2 regions of the Clostridium sp. MSTE9 genome follow, and region 1 is predicted to be linked to the other one. Evidence: riboswitches for the same ligand, from Rfam matches in the RefSeq annotation. Region 1 holds a riboswitch; the other holds the start of a gene.

Region 1 (4,197 bases):
ACCGAAGCGGTCTGCCAGAGAAAGGCTTTCCTGAATCGTGTCGACGCGATGAATTTCATCACCCTCGCGGTCTGAGAAGGTTTCCCGCAGCAGATGCCGCCGGTTGGAGGTGGCATAGATCAGCGTGTTTTCCGGTCGGGCAGCCAGACCGCCTTCCAGTACCGCTTTCAGGGCGGCATAAGTATCGTCCTGCCGGGAGAAAGAGAGATCGTCGATAAACACGATAAACTTCATCGGCAGCCCCGCCAAAATTTCTACCAGATCGGGGAAATGGGGGATTTCCGCTTTCGGCATTTCGATCAGGCGCAGCGACGGAAATTCATGCAGCAAGGCTTTTACGGTAGAAGATTTTCCCGTACCGCGGTCGCCGTACAGCAGGCAGTTGTTGGCCGGCAGACCCTGCACAAAGGAGCTCGTATTTTCCAATACCATTCCTCGCTGCAGTTCATAGCCTTTCAAATCCTTTAACAGGATCGGATCGGGGTGCTGAACGGGGGACAACATCCCATTTCTCCAGATGAACGCCCGGTTGCGCGCAAACCGGCCACAGCCGTTCTGTGCGTAAAAGGCTTTCAGCTGTGTCAGACAGGCCCGTGGCTCTTGCTGCAGTTGCGCGATAACCTGTCCGTTTTCCCAGCAGGGAAGGTCCAGCTCCGCAGCCTGCGGAAAGGCGCTTCCGGCCAGTATTTCCTGCGGAGTGATCGCAGACAGCTCCGTTAAAATTTTCAGATCACGCAGCGCCGCCGCTTCTATCAGAGAAGAAACCTCTTTTCCAGATGCCGCGGCAACTGAAAATGCGTTTTCATCGTACAAAACGGGCTCAGTCAAAGCCTGCGCAAAGTTTGTGTCGGCATTTTTTTGCCCGAGCAAAGCGATCAGATTTCCCCAGGCCGTTAAAAACGTCTCAGGCTGATTCGCCTGTGAAGCATTCAGCAGACGAAAAAACGCCTCCGGCACGCTTCTTTCCAAGATGCCTCTGTATACAGAAAGTGAGGCCATTTTCCATGCAGCCTCCTGAATTTGATTCACAATTGTTGCCCCTTTCCTGAGATTCAATGCTATTGTACCGTTCCTGTCACTTTAAGTCAATAAAAGTGCTTGACTTTTGCGGACATTCTCTATAAAATAAATAGGCATGGACAGCAAGTGCTTTTTTTGCTTGACGCCGGGCATCAATGGAAGCGTATCGAAGTGGTCATAACGGGCCTGACTCGAAACGGGCGAAGGCAAATCCGTGACCGAATTCCGGAAAAGCCCGTGTTTCCAAGGTTTCCGAGCCGCAAAACTCAGGAATCCATAGCTCTATTCTAACACGTTTCTAACGCCTGTGCCACCCTGAAAAACGGGGTAAAATTGAATATGGAGAGGTACCCAAGTGGTCGAAGGGTCCGCACTCGAAATCAAAACCGTTTTTCGAATGCCTCTGCTCGGAAAGCCTTGATATTACAGGGTTTTTCGGGGTTTCACAATTTCATTTTTTCTTCGTTCTCCCCATCCGTTCTCCCCATTTTCTGAGGTGAGTTGGATGTTGAGATAAATCTTGGAGAGTTGTCCGAGTGGTCGATGGTGCAGCACTCGAAATGCTGTGTCCCGCAAGGGACCTAGGGTTCGAATCCCTAACTCTCCGCCAAAGTAAAGGACTGGCAGATGCCGGTCCTTTTTTTCTGTGCGCCAGGGATTCGAACCCTGAAAAAGCAGCGAAAGAGTGACGAGGGAGGGAAACGGTGGAAAAATGGCTTTAGGCGGTCGGTTAAATTAGCTAATCATTTCAATAGAAGATCTACCATCATTTCTCTCAGCCAAACTGTTTATGGAATATCATAAGCTTTTTTGTCAGGATAATGTAACTGTCTTTTAAAATCTTTATTGCATTTTAGCCGTGATTGTATCGTAAGAGAACCAAGCTGGATTGAAGGAGCAGACCTGAGAGGAAAAGAATTCTTGCCCATAATTGGGGTACTTCGATCATTCCTGATTCTGTTTGATAAAAAGTAATCAGGAAATCTTGACAGTAAATTTAGAAGTGTTATACTGATGACACGATAGGGTTGCTTCCACTGCGAAAAACAAGAAAAATGTGATATGCTGCTCAACCCATTCAGCAATGTAGCGTAGAACAGAAGTACCGATCAATTGAATATTCAAAGTGATGAGGCTCACTTGAATTGCTGAAAAGCTGATGGCTTCTACCTTAAGGTAGAACCATCGGCTTTTTTATTTTTTTTTTTATGGAAACAAACAGGAGTGGAGATTTGATGAACATTATACAGGTGCTGATTTATGGAATTCCACAAGGGAATGACAGAATTTCTGCTGATTTCAAATGACGCGTACTTTTCGGCAAATACAGATTTCTTACAGAAGTGATTTGTGCGATTTGCAAAAAGGAAACCAATAACGATATAAGTAAGCGGCCACATAACGGAAGGGAAAGAGATGATATGAAGGGCAACCCTGTAACGATAATGAAAAATGGAAAATGGATCAATGTCGATGAAGACGATTTATGTCATGATGACATCGTGGCCGTTCAGGCCGGAGACATCGTTCCCGCCGATCTGCAGCTCATTGAAACAGCCGGATTAGAGGTCGATGAATTCGATTTGACCGGCGAGCTCTCTCCTGTTTTGAAAAAGGCGCAGGACAACACAATGCTCTACAGAGGCAGCAAAATCATAAAAGGTTCGGGCAGCGGTATTGTGGTTGCAACCGGAGAGCAAACAGAATATGGGCAGATTGCCAAACAATTGTGGGGGCAAAGTGAAACCTTTCAGATCCGCTTTTTTAAAAAGAAATACTTGATTCTGGTCATTTTGCTTCTGCCTGCGTTTGTTATTCAGGCAGCACGCGTGCCAAACCTGGCCGTCCTGACCGTGCTTTATCTGTTTTGGGCTGCTGTTATTGTTCTTTTGCAAAACGATGCGCTTTTCCGGCATTGGCTTATTTCTGATGAAATAGAGAAATGCGGGCGTTATCAAATCCAGATTCGAGACACGGCTTGTTTGAGTCACTCCATCATGTTGACGTTGTCTGCTTTGATAAAACAGGGGTTTTAACGACACGGCAAATGGATGTCAAAAACATCTACTGTGAAGGGGATCAGTCCATCGGCGCGGAGCGCTCCACCGGTGATAGGCTGCTGCATTTGATTGATATTGCATGTGCTTTATGCAATGACGTTCTGTTTCTTGAAAAGCTGGAACAGGCAAACGCAATTGACAAAGCATTGATTTCCTTTGCTGAGAAAAACGGTATGGATGTAAAGAACTTATTGCTGCAAAGCAAACGCATCTATGATAAACCGTTTGATTCTGAAAACCGATGGATGGCGTGCGGTTATAAACTGAAAGATTTAGGGGTGTGCTATTTTGCCAAAGGAGACCCGGATGTCATTCTCAATATGTGTGACACCCAATGGTTGCCGTCAGACGGAACAAGGGGCGCGGATTCTAATTTTCGGCTTCTGAATAACCGCATGATTCGTTCCATCAATCAATGGGGAAATACCTCGATCGCGCTCGCATATGCATCCGGCTCAGCCGATGTTCTTCCTCAAAAATATACTTTCCTCTGTCTGTTAGTGCTGGAAAATTCATTGGAGCATGGAACGATTGAAACCATCCGAAGAATCACTGACAAGGGAATCAGAAGCATCATGCTGACCGGTGACAGAGCCGAAACCGCCGTAAACATTGCAAGAGAATGTGGGATGACGGAAAATCCGGGCGATTACCTGACCGGAAATGCGATTGACAGAATGGCATTCGCAGAGATAGCGAGGCAATCCGATGGTTGCTCCGTATTTGCAAGATTGCTGCCTTCTCAAAAAGGGATTATTATCCGGCTGATTCAGCAGAAGGGCCATCACGTAGCCATGATCGGAGACGGCCCTAATGATGGAGTCGCATTGAAAGTTGCGGATGTCGGGATATCCTTTGCAAAGAACAGCTCCCCAATTGCGAGGAGGCTGTCTAAAATACTGATAAACGAATTACCCGATTTGCTGAGACTGATGGAAGAGGCCTGCAGGATCAAACGGACCAATCTGATTTTAAAATGGATTCGGATTCTGATGGTGATAATGATCCTGTTGGGCCTATACCTTCGGGCTGTCAGTTTGATATAAGCGAATATCTCTACATTACCACGCACCAAGGTGAAATACTAAATAGATAAAGGAGAGAGTAAAATGTCAAA
Region 2 (4,197 bases), on a different contig from region 1:
TTTTAAAGGCACTGGAAACCGGCAAGCTGACCCTCCGGCGGCTGGAAAACTACCGAAAGCTGAGGCGGGAGGCCGGGTATGACGGCCTTTCTTCCCGGCAGATCGAAACCCAGAAGCTTAATGCCATGTTTGAGACGGTCGGCGGAATGAAAAATGGCCGCAAATTCATTCGGCAAAACGATAAGCGCAAGGGAGGATTCTAAAATGGAATACAGAAAAAGCAACCGGTATCACCCACAGCTTGTGCGTGAAAAAATAATGGGGCCAAATCCCATCAAGCTGCTGGAGGAATTGCTGCTGCAGCACTCGCTTGCTCCGGGTGATCTGGTAATGGATTTGGGCTGCGGGCAGGGCCTTACCTCCGTATTTCTGGTAAAGGAGTATGGATTCCGTGTGTTTGCGGCGGACTTATGGAGTAATCCGACCGATAACAAACGCTTTTTCGACCAGATGGGGCTCACGGCACAGCAGATCATCCCGCTGCACGCCGACGCCAACACTCTTCCCTTTGCGGAAGAATTCTTTGACGCCATTGTCAGTATAGACTCCTACCACTACTTTGGGCACGATCCGGAATATCTGGGAAAACGCCTGCTCCCATATGTAAAACACGGCGGCTATGTCTATATTGCCATTCCCGGTATGAAGCGGGACTGCCACGATCAGCTTCCGCCGGAACTGTTGCTCTCCTGGACGCCGGAGCAGCTTGACACCATTCATGACATTGCGTATTGGACGGAGCGGATCGGCAAGACCAAAGGCGTAAGGGTGCTCTCTATTCATGAAATGGAAAGCAACGAGGAAGTTTGGGCAGACTGGCTCCGCTGCGACAACGAATATGCGCGGGGCGACCGCAGAACATGGGAAGCCGGGGGTGGAAAATACCTGAATATGATCGCCATTGTGCTGCAAAGAGAATAACGGCTGCATCAACACAAACAAAGGGTACCGGGTGGTTTCTAGAAGCCACCCGGTACCCTATTTGATTTGTGAAACAGGAGTTATGATATCCGCCCGCAGGCGGTTTCAGAGCAGGGCGAGAATATCTGCCTCCAGATTTTCCGGTTTGTCCGACGGCGCATAGCGAGAAATCACATTGCCGTTTCTGTCTACCAGAAACTTTGTAAAATTCCATTTGATATTGGAACCCAGAACACCCTTTTGCTGAGATTTTAAATACGTATACAGCGGGGACTCGTTCGGGCCGTTGACCTCAATTTTCGCGAACTGAGGAAAGGTAACATGATAAGTGAGCTGACAGAAGCTCTGAATCTCCTCTTCGCTGCCCGGCGCCTGATGGCCGAACTGATTGCACGGGAAATCGAGAATCTCGAATCCGCGGTCACGGTACTTTTGATATAAGTTTTCCAGTCCCTCATACTGCGGGGTAAATCCGCACCCGGTTGCGGTATTCACAATTAGCAGCACCTTGTCTTGATATTGAGAAAGCGGCACCGGCTGTTTTTTCATGTCCAGCATACTAAAATCATAGATACTCATTTTGATGAGCTCCTTTCTATCAGTTGTTTGCTATTTAATTTTACACAATCAATTTAAAAACGTCAAGTGTTTTTCTTGACCTTCTCAAATAAATTTGATACTATTTAATTGTACGATAGATAAGAGAGGGGAACTCTATGAACAACACCGATGAAATTTTAAAGCTGGATAACCAGCTTTGTTTCGCCCTTTATGTCAGCTCGAAAGAGATCATCCGCAGATACAAACCGCTCTTGGAACCGCTTCATTTGACCTACACCGGCTATATTACCATGATGGCGCTGTGGGAGAAGGACGACATTTCCGTAAAGGATTTGGGAAATCGCCTGACACTTGATTCAGGCACCTTGACACCGCTGCTCAAAAAGCTGGAGTCGCTTTCGTATATTGAACGAATCCGCAGCGACGACGATGAGCGGAGCGTGCGCATTCGCCTGACAGAAGACGGGCGTGCCTTAAAAGCCAAGGCAGCCTTGATTCCGGAGCAGATGATCTGCACGGCAGGCCTTACGCCCGAAAAGCTCGGCCCGCTTTTAAAGAGCCTGCAGGCCTTTATCAGTGACCTTACAGCCGAATCCTGAACAGATTTTCTGTGCAATCCAAAAGCGCCGATTTGGGAGGAATCACTTTTTTTAAATCGCTATTGAAAATCCGTTTGGAGCATGCTATAATACATTTTGTCACATTATCAATTTTTCTGGGAATGAAGTTCTCCCGCGGCATTGCCGAAACTGCTTATTTAGCTGATGACTTCTGCGCTGGCAGAAGCATCGGCTTTTTTTGTTTATCAAAAGGAGGATACTAATGAATATTTGGCATGACATTCATCCGGAAAGAATTACAAGCACACGGTTTCACGCCGTAGTTGAGATTCCGAAGGGCTCAAAGCTCAAATATGAACTCGACAAAGAAACTGGACTGATTATTTTGGATCGCGTTCTGTATACTTCCACACATTACCCGGCGAATTACGGATTTATCCCCCGCACTCTGGCGGAAGACGGAGATCCGCTGGATGTTCTGATCCTGAGCGACGAATCCTTTGAACCACTGTCTCTGATCCCATGCCATCCCATTGGCGTGATTCATATGGTCGACGGCAACGAGCGTGACGAAAAGATCATTGCTGTTCCAAGCGGCGACCCGAACTACAATACATTCCAGTCGATTCAGGAACTGCCGCAGCACATTTTCAGTGAGATGTCGCATTTCTTTTCCGTTTACAAAGAACTCGAGGGAAAGAAAACCGTAATCAAAGAAATCGATGATGTAAAAAATGCCATTGCGGTGATCGAAGACAGCATCTTCCGGTATAACAAAGTCTTTCACAAAGGAATCAATGAATGAGAAAATATATTTTCCTTTCCTGCGGATCGATCGTCGGCGCTATTGCAAGATACCTGATCGAAAAGATCCAAATCTCCGGCTATCACGAAACTCTTCCGCTCAACACACTGTTTATCAACATCACAGGCTCTTTTTTGATCGCCTTCATCCTGACCATCGGCCTTGAAATCCGGAAATTTGATCCCGACGTTCGCCTTGGCCTGACGACCGGTTTGATGGGAGCGTATACCACCTTTTCCACCATGTGCAAGGAAGCCTCCACACTGCTGTTTCAGGGAGAATATACCTCTGCGATTTCTTACCTGATCGTAAGCGCCGCACTCGGACTGGGAGCTGTTTATTTAGGAGTTACAGCCGCCCGGGCGCTGGGAGTGAGGCTGCTGCAAAACAAGGAAAGCGACGAAGAATCTGCTTTCCATTACAACGAAAATGAGGTGGATTAGTTGGAGATTGCTCTGATCGCGATCGGCGGACTTTTGGGCGGGCTCTGCAGATTTGAATTGGGACGGTTTATTCTGCAGAAGGCCGACACTCGATTCCCGCTTGGAACCTTTATCATCAACATAACCGGTGCGTTCCTGCTTGGTGTGCTGACGGGCTCCGAGCTCCCGGCACAGACCTACGTTTTGCTGGGAGACGGTTTTCTTGGCGCATACACCACCTTCTCCACCTTTATGTATGAGGGCTTCCAGCTATTTGATAAAAGAGAACGAAACGCTTTTCTTTACATTTTCAGTTCCCTGCTTATCGGCATCATCGGGTATGTATGCGGCTATGCGCTTGCAAAAGCATTTTAACCCCTGCATTGCCCATGCTGACGGCAAACCTGAAAAACAACATACTAAAACGCCCCCAATCGCAGACAAAATAGCGATTGGGGGCATGTTTTATTTAGATGAAAAATTTGTTGAGATTGTTTCACGAGGATTATTTTGCATTGAGAAAGAGATTTTTCATTGGCTGGAAAGGAGATTGCCCGTTAAAAGACGCAAGATGCTGTCCCCAAAATGCAGGCGCGGCTGCATGAGCATAGCAAAGCACCCCAACAGCTTGTGTTGGGGTGCTTTGCATTTTTGTTAGTAAGATTTTACGAAAACATCCTGATAGGATGGATACCCGCCGAGAGATGCCGCCTTCTTCACGGCCTGCAGAATTGCCTGCTCTACGGCATAGGCGGACAGAATTCCGACTGCATCAAAATTGGCCGCTACTTCACCCGAACACAGGGTAAACAGGGTATCGCCGTCAAAAACGGAGTGAGCGGGACGAACGGCTCTTGCAATTCCATTGTGGCTGACGGACGCCAGTTTTTTAGCCTGTGCCTTTTCCAGCTTTGCGTTGGTAATCACA

Evidence for each region. Region 1 has a riboswitch for fluoride ahead of HMPREF1141_RS01295 (cation-transporting P-type ATPase). Riboswitches for the same ligand answer to the same signal wherever they lie in the genome.
Region 2: it holds a riboswitch for fluoride, as region 1 does, so the genes downstream of both, HMPREF1141_RS03200 (inorganic diphosphatase) here and HMPREF1141_RS01295 (cation-transporting P-type ATPase) in region 1, are expected to answer to the same signal.

What each region holds. Positions count from the first base shown of each region.
Region 1 is NZ_AKFU01000006.1:18,331-22,527, reverse strand. Features, by position in the region: gene HMPREF1141_RS01305 (ATP-binding protein) at 1-1,029, opposite strand, end outside; tRNA gene HMPREF1141_RS01300 (tRNA-Ser) at 1,543-1,630, shown strand; fluoride riboswitch at 2,137-2,196, shown strand; gene HMPREF1141_RS01295 (cation-transporting P-type ATPase) at 2,442-3,056, shown strand; gene HMPREF1141_RS01290 (HAD family hydrolase) at 3,068-4,126, shown strand; gene eno (phosphopyruvate hydratase) at 4,190-4,197, shown strand, end outside.
Region 2 is NZ_AKFU01000014.1:10,704-14,900, reverse strand. Features, by position in the region: gene rsgA (ribosome small subunit-dependent GTPase A) at 1-203, shown strand, start outside; gene HMPREF1141_RS03215 (methyltransferase domain-containing protein) at 205-921, shown strand; gene HMPREF1141_RS03210 (glutathione peroxidase) at 1,027-1,500, opposite strand; gene HMPREF1141_RS03205 (MarR family transcriptional regulator) at 1,638-2,081, shown strand; fluoride riboswitch at 2,191-2,263, shown strand; gene HMPREF1141_RS03200 (inorganic diphosphatase) at 2,305-2,847, shown strand; gene crcB (fluoride efflux transporter CrcB) at 2,844-3,290, shown strand; gene crcB (fluoride efflux transporter CrcB) at 3,291-3,644, shown strand; gene HMPREF1141_RS03185 (P1 family peptidase) at 3,924-4,197, opposite strand, start outside.